Regions from separate parts of the Variovorax sp. Soil_C_33 genome, predicted to be linked through region 2. Evidence: riboswitches for the same ligand, from Rfam matches in the RefSeq annotation. Region 2 holds a riboswitch; the other holds the start of a gene.
What was found. A riboswitch is a leader RNA that binds a small molecule or an ion and turns the genes downstream of it on or off. The one in region 2 is predicted to bind glycine.
Positions count from the first base shown of each region.

Region 1: another riboswitch for glycine. It lies ahead of gcvT (glycine cleavage system aminomethyltransferase GcvT); the one in region 2 lies ahead of AC3A6B_RS08455 (FAD-dependent oxidoreductase).

Region 1 is NZ_JBDGJK010000018.1:36,569-44,153, forward strand. Features, by position in the region: gene gcvP (aminomethyl-transferring glycine dehydrogenase) at 1-1,239, opposite strand, end outside; gene gcvH (glycine cleavage system protein GcvH) at 1,252-1,626, opposite strand; gene gcvT (glycine cleavage system aminomethyltransferase GcvT) at 1,652-2,848, opposite strand; glycine riboswitch at 2,860-2,975, opposite strand; glycine riboswitch at 2,988-3,091, opposite strand; gene AC3A6B_RS23975 (hypothetical protein) at 3,121-4,029, opposite strand; gene AC3A6B_RS23980 (hypothetical protein) at 4,165-4,695, opposite strand; gene AC3A6B_RS23985 (TRAP transporter large permease) at 4,782-6,059, opposite strand; gene AC3A6B_RS23990 (TRAP transporter small permease) at 6,139-6,633, opposite strand; gene AC3A6B_RS23995 (TRAP transporter substrate-binding protein) at 6,722-7,585, opposite strand, start outside.
Region 2 is NZ_JBDGJK010000004.1:158,580-166,164, forward strand. Features, by position in the region: gene AC3A6B_RS08455 (FAD-dependent oxidoreductase) at 1-1,217, opposite strand, end outside; glycine riboswitch at 1,296-1,402, opposite strand; gene AC3A6B_RS08460 (helix-turn-helix domain-containing protein) at 1,534-2,268, opposite strand; gene AC3A6B_RS08465 (hypothetical protein) at 2,389-3,231, shown strand; gene AC3A6B_RS08470 (MFS transporter) at 3,253-5,214, shown strand; gene AC3A6B_RS08475 (phosphatase PAP2 family protein) at 5,214-5,867, shown strand; gene AC3A6B_RS08480 (YiaA/YiaB family inner membrane protein) at 5,971-6,456, shown strand; gene AC3A6B_RS08485 (hypothetical protein) at 6,492-6,950, shown strand; gene AC3A6B_RS08490 (DUF2145 domain-containing protein) at 7,019-7,585, shown strand, end outside.

The DNA of each region.
Region 1 (7,585 bases), on a different contig from region 2:
CGCGCGCTCCTGGATCTTCGGCGTGTCATCGCCGGTCTTGACGGTGAGCGAGTCGAAGGCGGTTTCGTTGACCAGCTCGCGGCCCATCTGTTCGAGGCCTTGCGCCAGCACCGCGGTGAGCGCGGCCACGCGCTGCGCGATGCGCGTCAGGCCCTGGGGCCCGTGGTAGACCGCATACATGCTCGCGACCACAGCGGGCAGCACCTGCGCAGTGCAGATGTTCGACGTCGCCTTCTCGCGCCGGATGTGCTGCTCGCGCGTCTGCAGCGCGAGCCGGTAGGCCGGCTGGCCGTGCGTGTCCACGCTCACGCCGACCAGGCGGCCGGGCAGCGAGCGCTTGAACTCGTCGCGGCAGGCCAGGTAGGCCGCGTGCGGGCCGCCGTTGCACATCGGCATGCCGAAGCGCTGCGTGGTGCCGCAGACGATGTCGGCATCCCACTCGCCGGGCGGCGCCAGCAGCGTGAGCGCCAGCAGGTCGGCCGCGACGCAGAAGGCAGCGTCGCAGGCGTGGGCGTGGCCGGCGAGCGGGCGCAGGTCGTGCACGTGGCCGGTGGTCGAGGGGTACTGCGCGAGCACGCCGAAGAAATCGCCGCTGGTCATCAGGTGCGGCAGCGTCTCGGACACGGTGCTGACCTTGACCTCGATACCGAGCGGCGCCGCGCGTGTCCTGATGACCTCGATGGTCTGCGGGTGGCAGTCGCCCGAGACCAGGAACACGTTGCTCTTGCTCTTGACGCTGCGCTTGGCGAGCGTCATCGCCTCGGCCGCCGCGGTGGCCTCGTCCAGCATCGAGGCGTTGGCGATGGCCATGCCCGTGAGGTCGCACACCATGGTCTGGAAGTTGACCAGCGCCTCCATGCGGCCCTGCGAAATCTCGGCCTGGTAGGGCGTGTAGGCGGTGTACCAGGCCGGGTTCTCGAGCACATTGCGCAGGATCACGCCGGGCGTGTGGGTGCCGTAGTAGCCCTGGCCGATGTAGCTCTTCGCCACCTTGTTCTTCGCCGCGATGGCCTTGAGCTCGGCCAGCGCGTCGGCCTCGGTCACCGATGCCGGCAGGCGCATCGGCCTGGTGCGGCGGATGGCCGGCGGCACGATGCCGTCGATCAGTTCGGCGCGCGTGGTCGAGCCGACGGCGGCGAGCATGCGCGCTTCGTCGGCGGCTTCGATGCCGATATGGCGGGCGATGAATTCCTCGGCGTTTTCCAGTTCGCCGAGGGAGGGCAGGGACGACTTCGGCATTGGCGTTTCAGTTCAGTTTTCGTCGGCGAATTTTTGGTACGTGGTGGCGTCGAGCAAGGCATCGAGCTGCGCGACGTTGCTGATCTTCATCTTGAAGAACCAGCCCTCCGTCTCGGGCGCGCTGTTGGCGAGCGACGGATCGGCGCGCAGCGCCTCGTTGACTTCGGTGATCTCGCCCGTGATGGGCATGAACACGTCGGCGGCCGCCTTGACCGACTCGACCACGCCGGCGACGTCGCCCTGGCTGTAGCTCTTGCCGACTTCCGGCAGGTCGACGAAGACCACGTCGCCCAGCGCATCCTGCGCATGGACGGTGATGCCGACGGTCGCGATGCCGCCGTCGGCGGCCTGGACCCACTCGTGGTCCCGGGTGTACTTGATGGTCATGCAAAAACTCCTTGAAAAAACAGAATCAGCCGCGGTAGTAGCGCGCGGGCACGAAAGGCATGGTGCTCACTTCCATCGGCACCGGCTTGCCGCGCACGATGGCCTGGATGCGGGTGCCGGGCTCGGCATAGGCGAGCGCGACATACGCCATCGCGACCGGCCGGTCGACCGTGGGGCCGAGCAGGCCGCTGGTCACCTGCCCGATGGACACGCCCTCGAAGGATTCGAGCAAGCTGCCGTCGCGCACCGGCACGCGCTCCAGCGCCACCAGGCCGACGCGCTTGCGCTTGAGCGTGTGGTGGTCCAGGTGGCCTGCGGCGCCATTGGCCGCCGTGAGTTGCGCCAGGATCCTGGCCGCGCCCGGAAAGCCGCCTTCGCGTGCACCGCCGGTGCGCCGCACCTTCTGGATCGCCCAGTTGAGCGAGGCCTCGACCGGCGTGGTGGTCTCGTCGATGTCGTTGCCGTAGAGGCACAGGCCCGCCTCGAGCCGCAGCGAATTGCGCGCACCCAGGCCGACGGGCTTGACCTCGGGCTGGGCGAGCAGCAGCCGCGCGAGCGCATCGGCATCCCTGGCGGCCACCGAGATCTCGAAGCCGTCTTCGCCGGTGTAGCCGCTGCGCGTGGCGAAGGCCGCGATGCCGCCGATCTGCACCGCGCCGCCGGTCATGAAGACGAAGCGCTCGATGCCGGGCGCGAGGCGCGCCAGTGCGGTCACGGCCTGCGGGCCCTGCAGCGCCAGCAGGGCGTGCTCGGGCATCGGCAGCACTTGGCAGCGCGTGCCGAGCTTCGCCTGCATGTGCGCGATGTCGGCCACCTTGCAGGCGCCGTTGACGATGACGAACAGCGAGTCGTGGCCTTCGTTGAAGAACATCAGGTCGTCGAGGATGCCGCCCTGGTCGTTCAGGAGCAGGCCGTAGCGCTGCTTGCCGGGGGCCAGGCCGATCACGTCGACCGGCATCAGGCTTTCGAAGGCGGCGGCGGCATCGGGGCCGACCAGGCGCAGCTGGCCCATGTGCGAGATGTCGAACAGGCCGGCGGCCTCGCGCGTGTGCTTGTGCTCGGCCATCAGGCCGGCCGGGTATTGCACCGGCATCGAATAGCCCGCGAAGGGCACCATGCGGGCGCCGAGCTCCAGATGCAGGTCGTAGAGCGGGGTCTTTTGCAGGTCGTCGGGTGCGGGGGCCAAGGCACTCTCCAAAGGGGCAGTCCAGATCCATGACATTCTTGCCATGGGCCACCCCTGCTGTCCGCTTTACCTGAGAGATTCGCCCCACGATCGGGGTTTGCTCCTTCGGTGGACGGCGCTGCGAACAAAACGCGATGCGCCGCCTCTCTCCAGCAAGGAAACGCCCGGAAAACGGGGCGCTTCGTCAGTCCTTTTGCCTGAGCGTTCGGGCCCGCTTTTTCGAGGGGACCTGCGCCTTCGGCGGCCCCGCGCTGCGAGGCTCTCTCCTGACCCGTCCGAGTGTAAGGGATGCGCCCGGCCCCGGCCGCTCAGGAGCGCTCCAGGCGCAGCCGCCTGAGCAGAAACTTCTCCCACAGCTTGTCCGCAACGAGCTGAAGCGAGCTGCGAATGTGCGCTCGGGCGTTGCGCGCGTCGTAGGGCGACCGGAGGTCGGCGCCCAGTTGCCGGGCACGCACGCTGAGCATGCTCTCCGAGAGCACGCAGCGCGCCTTCATGCGCAGGTCGTCGAAGTTCTCGTCGGAGAGCGGACTGGCCTTGTGCCACTCGTGGTCCCACTTGAACCTGCGCTGCCTGGACGGGTCGCCCTCGTCCCTGATCAGCCAGGCTGACACGAAATCGACATAGGCCTCGTCGACGCTGTCGCGAAACAGACGGTGCTCGGGTTCGAAGCTGTCGTAGACCAGCGCGTCCAGCAGTTCGTTGCCCGGCGAGAGCGTGCCGAGCTGGCGGCGCAAGTTGGCGTTCATTGCGAAGCAGTAAGTCGAAACCCATTCGAGCAGCGGACCAAGCGGCGTCATGGTCGAACGCGGGAAGTCGTTGATCTCGCCGAACAGCCACGGCCCGGGATGCACCCCCAGCCGCCCGATCTCGCTGCTGAAGCCGGCGACCCGGCCTTCGCTCCATGCATGGGTGCGGGCGATGGTGTCGTTCGAGAAGATCCAGACGTCGGGCTCGCCGCCGCGCGCGAGGAGGGCTGAAATCCCTTTGTCCCAGCCTGTGAACTCGCGGTTGGAGTTGTCGCCCGCGATGAGGAAGCCGTCTTCGAATTCCGTATCGCGCAAGGCTTCGCTGCCCGTGGACCTCGCGTTGTCCACGATCGCGAGTGCGAAGCGATTGCTCCCGTCGGCCAGCTGCCGTCGCAGCCTGGTCAGCACCTGAAGCGAATGATCACGATGCTGACCTCCGTACTCCAGATGAACAAAACCGTAGTTCGTCATACCTGTTGTTGACAGAAAAAAGAAGGGAGGGTCGGGGCGCCGGAGGGGCGCGACGCGACGAGTATGCCTCCTCGTCTTGTCAGCGAAGACGCCGAGTTGCAGCCGGTGCGGCCACGACGGCCGACGCGCCCACTTTCAGTGCATGAACTCGGGCGGCAGCAGCTTGTCGATGCGTTCGCGGACCGATTCGGCGCGTTCGGCGCCCGCGATCTTCTCGATCTCGCCGAGCATCTCGGCGGCGACGGTCAGCATCGAGTCGCGGTCGCGCGCCTCGCGCAGGAGCTCGCGGAACTGCCCGGCGAGGACCGGATCGCGCCGGACGAACATGCGCTCGCACAGATCGAAGAGGAACATCCGCGTGGTGGCCAGCGAGCGCTTGCCGTCGAAGATGTCGGCCGCGACCGGCGGTTCGGGGGGGCTCGCCTCGAGCGCTGGGGCTGCCTGCGCCGGCGGCGCAGCGGGTTGCGAACGATGCAGATAGCCCTCCTGCACCAGGTGCAGCGCCACGCGGCCGGCTTCGTCGCGGCTGCCGAAGAGCTGGCCGAAGTCGGTCACCGAGCGCCGGCCGTCGGCCATCAGCAGCAGGGCGCGCTCGCGCTGGCCCAGCGTGCGCCGGCTGCCGGCCTGGAGTTCTTGGCGCGCCTTGTCGGTCTTGAGGAGGAACATGGGATGCTGCAGCGTTCGGAGTCGAAGCGCCGCAGCATCGGCCAGCCGCGTGACATCCCGGTGAAAGCCGGGACACCGGGTGTGAACTACTTCGCGTAAACGAGGTCGCGCAGCGCCAGCGAGATGCTGGGCACGTAAGTGATGACCATCAGGCAGGCCAGGATCACGAGCACGAAGGGCACCAGGTCCTTGACGATGCGGTCCAGCGAGATGCGCGCCACCGTGCAGGCCGCGAACAGGTTGACGCCGAAGGGCGGCGTGATCATGCCGAGCGCGAGGTTGACCACCATCACCAGTCCGAAGTGCACCGGGTCGATGCCGAAGTGCATCGCCACCGGCGCCAGGATCGGCGCCAGCACGATGATGGCCGCGCTGGTCTCGATGAACATGCCGATCACGAACAGCGCCGCGTTCACGCCCAAAAGGAACATGGCCGGCGATCGCAGCACGCCTTCGAGCCAGTGGCCGATCGCCTCGGGCACGCCGGCGCGCGTGATCAGGAAGGCGAACAGGCCGGCGTTGGCGATGATGAACATGATCACCGACGAGGAGATCACCGACTTGCGCAGCACCGCGTAGAGCTGTGCCGGCTTGATCTCGCGGTAGATCAGCATGCCGACCACGAGGGCATACAGCACCGCCACGGCCGAGGCCTCGGTGGGCGTGAAGATGCCGCCGTAGATGCCACCAAGGATGATGACCGGCATCAGGAGCGCCCAGCCGGCGCGCCAGGTCGCGATGCCGACGCCGAGCCGGCCGTCGCCGTCGTTCTTGCCCAGGCCCTTGAACTTGCAGTAGACGTAGACGAAGGCCATGAGCGCGAGGCTGATCAGGATGCCGGGACCGAAGCCGGCGATGAACAGCTCGCCGATCGACACCTCGGCGCTGACGCCGTAGAGGATCATCGGGATCGAGGGCGGAATGATGACGCCGAGCTCGGCGCTGGTGGCCTGCAGCGCCGCTGCATAGCTGGTGGGATAGCCGTGCTTGATCAGGGCCGGGATCAGGATCGCGCCGATGGCGAAGGTGGTGGCGACCGAGGAGCCCGAGACCGCCGCGAAGATCATGCAGGTCAGCACGCAGGTCATCGGCAGGCCGCCCTGCACGCCACCGACGAGGCTCTTGGCGAAGTCCACCAGACGGCGCGAGATGCCGCCGGTTTCCATCAGGTTGCCGGCCAGGATGAAGAAGGGAATGGCCGCCAGCGGAAACTTGTTGATCGCGTTGAACATCTCCTTGACGGAGATCAGCATGTTGGCGTTCGAGGCCTGGATGCCGATGACGGAGGCCAGGCCGATCGATACCGCTACGGAGATGGTCAGTGCGAAGCACACCACCATCGTCGTGACCATTACTGCGCTCATAGGACCCCCACGCTTGTCACTTCGTGTACTGCGCTGCCGCCCACGGGGGCCTTCGCGCCTTCGGGCTGCCGAGCGGCGCTCATTGCGCCGTCTCCAGCTCGTGGCGCTGCGGATCGAGGAGATTCGCAACGATGCCGATCACGCAGAACAGGCCGCCCACCGGCATCGCCACGTAGGCCCAGAACATCGAGACCGATTCCAGGCCGGCCATCGTTTGCACGCTGCCGCGTTGCGCGTAGTCCCAGCCCCACCAGATGACGACTGCGATCAGTATCAGCGCCGCGAGGCAGACCAGCCAGTCGAGCACGCGTCGCATCTTCGGCGGACTCCAGCGGTACAGCACGTCCACGCTGACCATCGCGCCCTGGCGGAAGGCAGTGGGGATGCCCATGAACACCATCCAGATCAGGCTGATGCGGATCAGGATCTCGGACCATTCGGCCGGCTGCTCGAGCACGAAGCGGGTGACGATCTGGAACACGCCGAGCGCCGAGGCGATCACCAGCATCAGGCAGGCGATCGCCATGGCCAGCGAGGTGGTCCAGCGATCGAGTCGGAGGAGGGCTGTTTTCATGGATGCATGGAAGGGATCGAACAAAAAAACGCCCGCCAGCCAGGCTGTGCGGGCGTGTGCCGCCGCGACGGCATCGCGGCAGGTCGCGTTACTTGAAGTTGCGGATCTTGTCGAGATTGGCCTTGCCGAACTGCTTCTCGAAGTCGGCGTTGACCGGGGCCAGCATGCTGACGAATCTGGTCTTGTCGACGTTCTCGATCACGGTCATGCCCTGGGCGCGCAGCTCCTTCACGCCGTTGGCGTCGTCCTGGTCGACGCGGTCGCGGTTGGCCTTCGCAGCCACCTTGGCGGCCTCGAGGAAGGCGGTCTTGTCGGCCGCGCTGAGCTTGTCGAAGGCCGCCTTGTTCATCAGGAAGATGCAGGGCGAATAGACGTGGCCGGTCAGCGTGAGGTGCTTCTGCACCTGCGAGAACTTGGCCGACATGATCACCGGCAGCGGGTTCTCCTGGCCATCGACCGTGCCCTGCTGCAGCGCGGTGAACACTTCGGGGAAGGCCATCGGCGTGGTGATGATGCCCAGGCCCTTGTAGGCCGCGATGTGCACCGGGTTCTCCATCGTGCGCATCTTCAGGCCCTTGAGGTCCTCGGGGCCCTTCACGTCGCGCTTGCTGTTGGTCATGTGGCGGAAGCCGTTCTCGGCCCAGGCCAGCGCCTTGAAGCCCTTGGCGTCGAACTTGGTCAGGAGCTCCTGGCCGATCGGGCCGTCGAGCACGGCGCGCGCGTGCGCCTTGTCGCGGAACAGGAAGGGAACGTCGAGGATCTTGGCCTCGGGCACGAAGTTGGGCACCGGGCCGGTGGAGGAGAAGGCGAGCTCCTGCGTGCCGAGCTGCACAGCCTCGATCGATTCGCGCTCGCCGCCCAGCGAGCCGTTGTAGAAGGTCTCGATCTTGTAGCGGCCATTGGTGCGCGCCGCGACTTCCTTGGCGAAGGTGTCGATGGCCACGCCCTGGTG
Region 2 (7,585 bases):
GGCCTGAGGCCGCTCACGATCCGGGCGATCGACTTGCCGGCGCCGCAGGCGTTGATCCAGCCGCGCGCACCCGGCGCGACGTTGAGGAAAAGATTGAACAGGCGGGTCTTGCCGATCATCGGGAGGCCGTCATGGCTGACGGCATGCACGGCCGTATCGAGGGAAGCATGCGCCGTGTCGGCCGCGCCGGGCAACAGCGTCTCGATGCGATGCAGGATGGCGTCGACGCGGTCCGAATCGGGCTCATTCTCCTCGTCGAGGCTGGCGCGCACGGTGGCCGAGACCCGCAGGCAGTCGCCGCCGGGGGTTTCGACGCGCCGGATGCGCAGCTTGCCCTGCCGGTCGCGCAGCGCGACGCGCGGCGCTCGGCTCGCGTCCTTGAGAGGGATCGTGACGATGTATTCGCGCAGGAAGCGGAAAGGCATGGCGATCTTCAGCTTTTCGGCGTGCATCGCGCTGGAAATGCCGAGCGCCAGCACATAGGCCTGGCCGCGCAGGACGGTGGGCTGGCCGTCGGCATCGAGCAGCTCGACGTGGTCGATGCGGCCTGCGCGCTCCTTCAGCGAGATCACCGTGTGCTGGGTCAGGAAGCGCACGCCGGCCGCGCGGCACAGGAACACCATGCTGGCCGCGAACTGGGCCGGATCGCGCGTCGCCGGATCGTCGAGCGAGTAGGCCGCGCCGGCGAGCTCACCGCGAAGGGCCTCCAGGGCCGGCTCGATGTGCAGCGCCTCTTCGGCCGTGACCAGACGCTCTTCGCAGCCCAGATCTTTCCAATGAGAGGCGCGCGCCAACCGGGTATTGAAGGCGTCGGCATCGGTGTAGAAGCTCAGCAGGCCCGGGTTGCGCTGACCCGGAGGCACGCCGGCTTCGTCGCGCAGCGAACGCACGATGTCGCGGCTGTAGGCGCCCAGCCGCACGAGGTGCTCGGTCGGCTTGGATTTCGGCATCTCGCCGATGGCGCGATCGAGCAGCTTTGCGAGGCGTCGCCGCAGGCTCACGTAAAGCCCCACCCATTTCGCCCGGGCGGCACGGCGGTCGGCGAACTGCCGAAGGAGCTGGGCGGCCGCGGCGGTGACGACTGTTTCGACGCGCCCGCGCGCCTTGGCCGCCGGCGTGGCGTGCCTGTCGACCACGATCACTTCGTGACCCAGCTGTTGAAGGTAATAGGCCGATGTCACGCCGAGCAAGCCGGCGCCGAGCACAACCACGCGCATGTCCAGATCCTTTTGGGATGGCATGAACGGCGGGTCGGGCGCTCACCGTGCGGAGCCGCCTTTACCCGGGGTTCAGATGCCGCTCCCCCTGTCCTCGGTACCTGAGAGATTCATCCGCTGCAACCCGCAACGGACTTGCTCCTTCGGTGCATCACCTGGCGTGATGACTCTCCAGACGGCGATTGATTAAGTGGGCAGTCATTCGAACCGATACGAGGTTCACCTGAGCGTTCATGGGAGTTTGCGCCAACGGTGGGATGTCGATGCATCCGCTTTCCTGCGGTAAGAATTTTAGCTTAGAAACCGGTTTCTGCGGCTAGGCCCTGCGAAGCCGCGTGAACAGCTCGAACTCCCAGTTGCGCATGCCCAGAAGCAGCGTGTAGCCCTCGCGTTCCTTGGGCGAGAGCTTCTGGTCGGTCTGGTGCTGCTGGGCGAAATCCTGGGCCACGCGCTGCAGGCGGTCCAGAAAGGCCGGCGCCAGCGAGCGGCTGATCGAGCCGTGAACCAACAGCAGGCCCTCGGCCGGCCCGTCGAAACCGCCTCGGTAGTAGTCGAGCACCACGTTCTCGCGGAAGAAGTCCATCACCGGACCGTGCGGGCGCCAGCGGAAAGTCTTGGCGAGTTTCAGGCGGTAACGGTTCAGCGGCCGCAGCTCGATGATGCCGATGCGGTCGAGCTGCGCGAGGTAGCCGATGCATTCGGCCTCGCTGATGCGGTAGGCGGCCACGATCTGCTCCAGCGTCCACTGGCTCAGGACGCAGATGGCCAGGAGCAGGAGCTTCTTGTCCTTGACCACGGCCTTTTCCTGCTCGAGCGTCAATTCCTTGAGCAGCGGCTGCGCGTCGGCCACGCGGCGGGCGAGCTCGGCGAAATCGATCTTCAGCGCGCGGCAGATCGCATCGACCCGCGTGAGCGGCATGTCGCCCTTGGCGAGCATGCGCTTGACGCTGGATTCGGCCATGTCGAGCGACTTGGCGAGGTCCGCATAGGTCATGCGGGCGGTCTTGAGCTCGTTCTTCAGAGCCTGCACGAGGTCGACGGTGGTGCTCATGGGTTTGGTATTGCCTTTCGATACCGGGGGGCGTGAAAAAGTACTCCGTATCGATTCTCGATGCTCCCGGAGCGGTTGACAACCTACATTCCGCCGCACACACATCACCCGGAGCCCGCCATGCCTCTGCCTTCTCTCACCCGCCGCGAATGGGGCCTCTTGTCCTTCTTCGCCTTGCTCCTGCTGCTTGCGATCGCCGGTCCCGTGCTGCCGGCGCCCGGGCTGGGGGGCGCGCCTTTTGCCGACGACCGAGGCTGGCACGGCGTGCCCTACGCGATGGACGTGCTGAGCAACCTGCCGTTCGCAGTGATCGGCGTCTGGGGGCTGCGCTGGCTGCACTGGCTCGAACGGGCGCACGAGGAGGCGCAGGATGCCGCGCCGCTGCCCCAGGCCGTGGCGCAGCCGCCGGTCAACACGCTCGACTGCGCCTGGATGTTCTTCGCGGGGCTGATCCTCACCGCCGCCGGCTCGGCCTTCTATCACCTGCAGCCCGACGGCCTGCGGCTGGCGGCGGACCGTGCCGGCATGGCGGTGGCCTTCGCCGGCCTGATCGGCTGTGCCGTCTGCGAGCGGGTCAGCGCCCGTGCCGGCTGGCCGGTGGCCTGGTTCACGCTGGCCGGCGGGCTGCTGGCGGTGGCCGTCTACCAGGTGAGCGGCAACCTGCTGCCGTGGGCGCTGGTCCAGTTCGGCGGCATGGCGCTGGTGCTCGCGCTGGCCCTGGCCAAGCCGCTCGCCGGCGCCGTCGGCCTCAGGCTCGGCTGGGTGATCTTCTTCTACGCGCTGGCCAAGCTTTTCGAGCTGTCGGACCATGCCATCTACGAAGCGACGCACCAGTTGATGTCGGGCCACAGCCTCAAGCACCTGGTGGCGGCGCTGGCGGCGCTGCCGGTGCTGCACGCGCTGCAGTCCGTGGGACGGCAGACGCTGCGGCACAATCCGGGCGCGGCCGCGGTGACGGCCTGAGGAACCCGCCAGGGAATTCGCATGACAGCACCGGTCCACGCCTCCATTGCCATCGCGCCCGAAGCGCATGCGCACGCCAATCAGTTCGCCTTGCTCGGGCAGCGGAGGTTCGCCCCCTTCTTCTGGACCCAGTTCGCAGGCGCGGCGAACGACAACCTCTTCAAGTTCGCATTCACCGTGATGGTGACTTACCAGCTGCAGCTGAGCTGGATGCCTCCGGCCATGGCGGGGCTTGCGATCGGCGCACTCTTCATCCTGCCCTTTCTGCTGTTCTCGGCGACGGCGGGGCAGCTCACCGACAAGTACGACAAGACGAAGATGATCCGCTTCGTCAAGAACCTCGAGATCGCGATCATGGCGGTGGCGGCCTGGGGCTTCATGCGGGCCGATGCCGTGGTGCTGCTGGGCTGCGTGTTCCTGATGGGGCTGCACTCCACGCTGTTCGGCCCAGTCAAGTTCGCCTACCTGCCGCAGGTGCTCGATTCGCGAGAACTCACAGGCGGCAACGGCATGGTCGAGATGGGGACCTTCGTCGCGATCCTGCTGGGACAGGTGGCCGGCGGTCTCCTCGTCGCGCTGCCGCAAGTCGGCCACACCACGGTGGCGGTGGCTTGCGTGCTGCTGGCGCTCGCGGGGCGCGCGGTGGCGCAGGCGATTCCACCCGCGCCGGCCACGGATCCGGGCTTGGCGATCAACTGGAATCCCATCAGCGAAACCTGGCGCAACCTCCGGCTGGCGCACGGCAACCTGGTCGTGTTCCGTTCTCTGCTGGGCATCTCGTGGATGTGGTTCTTCGGCGCCGTGTTCCTGAGCCAGTTCCCGAGTTTCGCGAAGGAGGTGCTGCACGGCAACGAGCAGGTCGCCTCGCTGCTGCTGGTGGTGTTCTCGGTCGGTATCGGCATCGGCTCGCTGCTGTGCGAAACCCTGAGCCGCCGGCAGGTGGAGATCGGCCTGGTGCCGTTGGGCGCCATCGGCATGAGCGTGTTCGCCATCGATCTCTACTTCGCCTCGCGCGCGCTGCCCGCTGCGGCGGAGATGGGGCTTGGTGCCTTCATGGCCCAGCCCGCGCATTGGCGCGTGATGGCCGATCTCGGCCTGCTGTCGCTCTTCGCGGGGCTCTACAGCGTGCCGATGTACGCGCTGATCCAGTTGCGCAGCCAGGCCACGCACCGGGCACGGATCATCGCGGCCAACAACATCCTCAACGCGCTGTTCATGATCGGCAGCGCGGTCATCGCCGGCGCGCTGCTCAAGGCCGGCTTCACGATCCCGCAGATCTTCTTGTTCACCGGCATCGCCAATGCCGTGGTGGCCTTCTACATCTTCATGCTGGTGCCGGAGTACCTGCTGCGCTTCGTGGCCTGGGTGCTGTCGCGCATCGTCTATCGCTTCGACGTCAAGGGCGAGGAGCACATTCCGGCCGAGGGTGCGGCCGTGCTGGTCTGCAACCACGTGAGCTTCATCGATGCGGTGCTGCTGATGGCCGCGAGCCCGCGGCCGATCCGCTTCATCATGGATCACCGCATCTTCCGCGTGCCGGTGCTCGGCTGGCTGTTCCGGCTCGCCAAGGCCATTCCGATCGCGCCGCAGAAGGAAGACCCGGCAGCCTATGAAGAAGCCTTTGCCCGGGCGGTGCAGGTGCTGCGCGAGGGCGATCTGCTCGCGATCTTTCCGGAGGGTGCCATCACGCGCGACGGCAGCCTGCAGCCCTTCAAGGGCGGCGTGATGAAGATCCTGGAGGCCGCACGCGCCGAAGGCATCGATGCGCCGGTGATCCCGATGGCGCTGACCAACCTCTGGGGTTCGTACTTCAGCCGCGTCGAAGTGCGCGAGGGCGCCAACGTGGCCATGGTGCGTCCGTTCCGGCGCGGCTTCTTCAGCCGGGTGGGACTCCATGTCGGCAGCGCCATGGCGCATGCGGATGTGCAGCCCGAGGCTTTGCAGCGGCGCGTGAGCGGACTGCTGGGAAGCCAGCCGAGCTGATGCTGTTTCTGCCCGACGGCTTCTGGTACTCGATCACCTGGTTTGGTGACAGCGGCTTCCTGCTGCCCGTCGCGGCCTGGATCGCCGTGTGGCTGGGCGTGCGGACGGTCACCCGGCCGATCGCGTGGCGCTGGCTCGCGCTGTTCGGCTCCGCCGGCGCCATGGTGGCCGCTTCGAAGATCGCCTTCATGGGCTGGGGCATCGGCAGCGCCATGCTCAACTTCACCGGCATCAGCGGGCACACCATGCTCTCGGCCAGCGTCTGGCCGGTCGCCTTCTGGCTGACCGCCTCGCATTGGGAGCCGCGCGTGCGCGTCTCCGCCGCCACGCTCGGCTGGGTCTTCGCTGCGCTCATCGGGCTGTCGAGGCTGGCGATCTATGCCCATTCGAAGTCGGAGGTCGCGGCCGGATTCGCGCTGGGCGCGGCCGTCAGCGCGTTCTTCCTGTGGCAGCAACAGCACCGGCCGCCGCCGCGGCTTCATTGGATCCTGCTGCTGATCAGCATCCTCTCGCCGGTGCTCTTCCTGCGCCCCGGCACGCCGGCACCTACGCACGATGCGCTCGGGGTCATCGCCGTGCGGCTGGCCGGCACCGAGCGGCCCTTCACGCGCGAGGACCTGCTGCGCCGCCGGGTGCGCCAGGGTATCGATTAAAGATACCGAGGGCGCCGCCGGTCGCCACTGGTGCAGTAATTTGCGCCTCGCCGAGGAAGTGCGAACCATCATTCGCGCACCTTCACTACGCCGCGAGGCATTCATGCAACCCTTCTCTTCCACCGTTTCCATCCAACGCGACACCCGCGCCTGGCAAGTCCAGGTCTGGATCTCCTTCGGGATGGCCGTGTTCCTCTGCGCCACAGGGCTCGGCTGGCTGCCGGGGCAGGCGCTGGACCGCGCGTTCATGGTGATGGGCTACGTGTTCTGCCTCTCGGCCGCCTTCGTGCTGGCGAAGTTCGTGCGCGACAACCAGAGCGGCGCGACCCCGGGCGCCGGCGATACGCCGATGTGGAAGCTGGTCGTCTGGGGCGGCTTCTTCACTGCGATGGGCCTGACCGGCTGGGGCCTGCTGCGGATGGAGATCAGCGAGACCTACAAGGCCTTTCTCGGCGTGAGCTGGCTGTTCCTGATCAGCTCGGCCTTCACGCTCGCCAAGACCCTGCGCGACCGCCATGAAGCCGATCTCGCCGAGGCGCGCCTGCAAGGCCGCCGCGAAGCCCGCGCCGAAGCCGGCCGAAGCGAATGAAGCGCCCCGTCCACCTCATCTTTCGAAAGCACATCATGAAGAAGTCCTTCGTCACGGTTCTGATGGCGGCTTGCGCCGCGATGGCGGGCATTGCCGCACCGCTTCACGCCCATGCGCAGAGCGAAGCCTCGGCGGCGCTCTCGATGCTGCCGCTGGCCTCGGTCGTCGGCGTCGCCTCGGTGGCCGGCAGCGCGGCGAGCGCCGCGGTGGCCTTGCCCGCGGCGCTGTCGGCGGGTGGTTCCGTCCTCACGGTGGTGGCGGTCGAGGCATCGGTCGACGGCACGGTCTACCTGCTCGAACGCGCATCCGACGGCGCCCGAGCCAGCATCAGGGTGCTGGGCCGCGCGGCGCACGGTGCGTCGGTCGTGGCCGGCACGGTGGTCACGGTCAGCGTGATCGGCACCGGCGTCGTGCTGTCGGTGGCCGGCGAGGTGCTGGCCTTCGTGCCCAACGCGGTCGGCCGCGCGCTGCTCCACAACGAGAAGCTGTCATGAGGCGCGCCCCCACCAATTTCGGCCCCTACGAGATCGAGTACCGGGCCCGGGTTTCCCGCCCGCGTCGAATGCTCCGGGCCATGCTTCAGGTGTTTGCGGCCGCGGCGGCCATCGTGCTGGCAGGACTCTTCCTGTTCCCGCTCAGTGCCCATGCGGGGCGGTCTTGCGAAGAGCGCAGGCCAGACGTGGCATCGATCGTCAAAGGCATGCAGCTCGCGGAGCGCACGGCACAGGCGCTCGACGCCAGCGGAGCGCGGGTCGTGCTGCTGGCACGCGCAGGGCAGGACCTGAGCAAGTACGGGCTGCGCTATTCGCACATGGGCCTGGCCTACAAGACCGAAGCGGGAAGCTGGCGCGTGGTCCACAAGCTCAATCAATGCAGCACCGCCGTGGCGGCCATCTACAGGCAAGGGCTGGGCGAGTTTTTCCTCGACGACCCCTGTCGTTACGAAGCCGCCTGGGCGGTGCCGGCGCCGGCCGTGCAGGCGCAGCTGCTGGCTGTGCTCAATGAATCGCCCTCGCGCATCACCCGGCTCCATGCTGCGCCCTATAGCATCGTGAGCTACGCCTGGGGCCACAAGTACCAGCAGTCGAACCAGTGGGCGATCGAGACGCTGGCCGCGGCGATGGAGCCC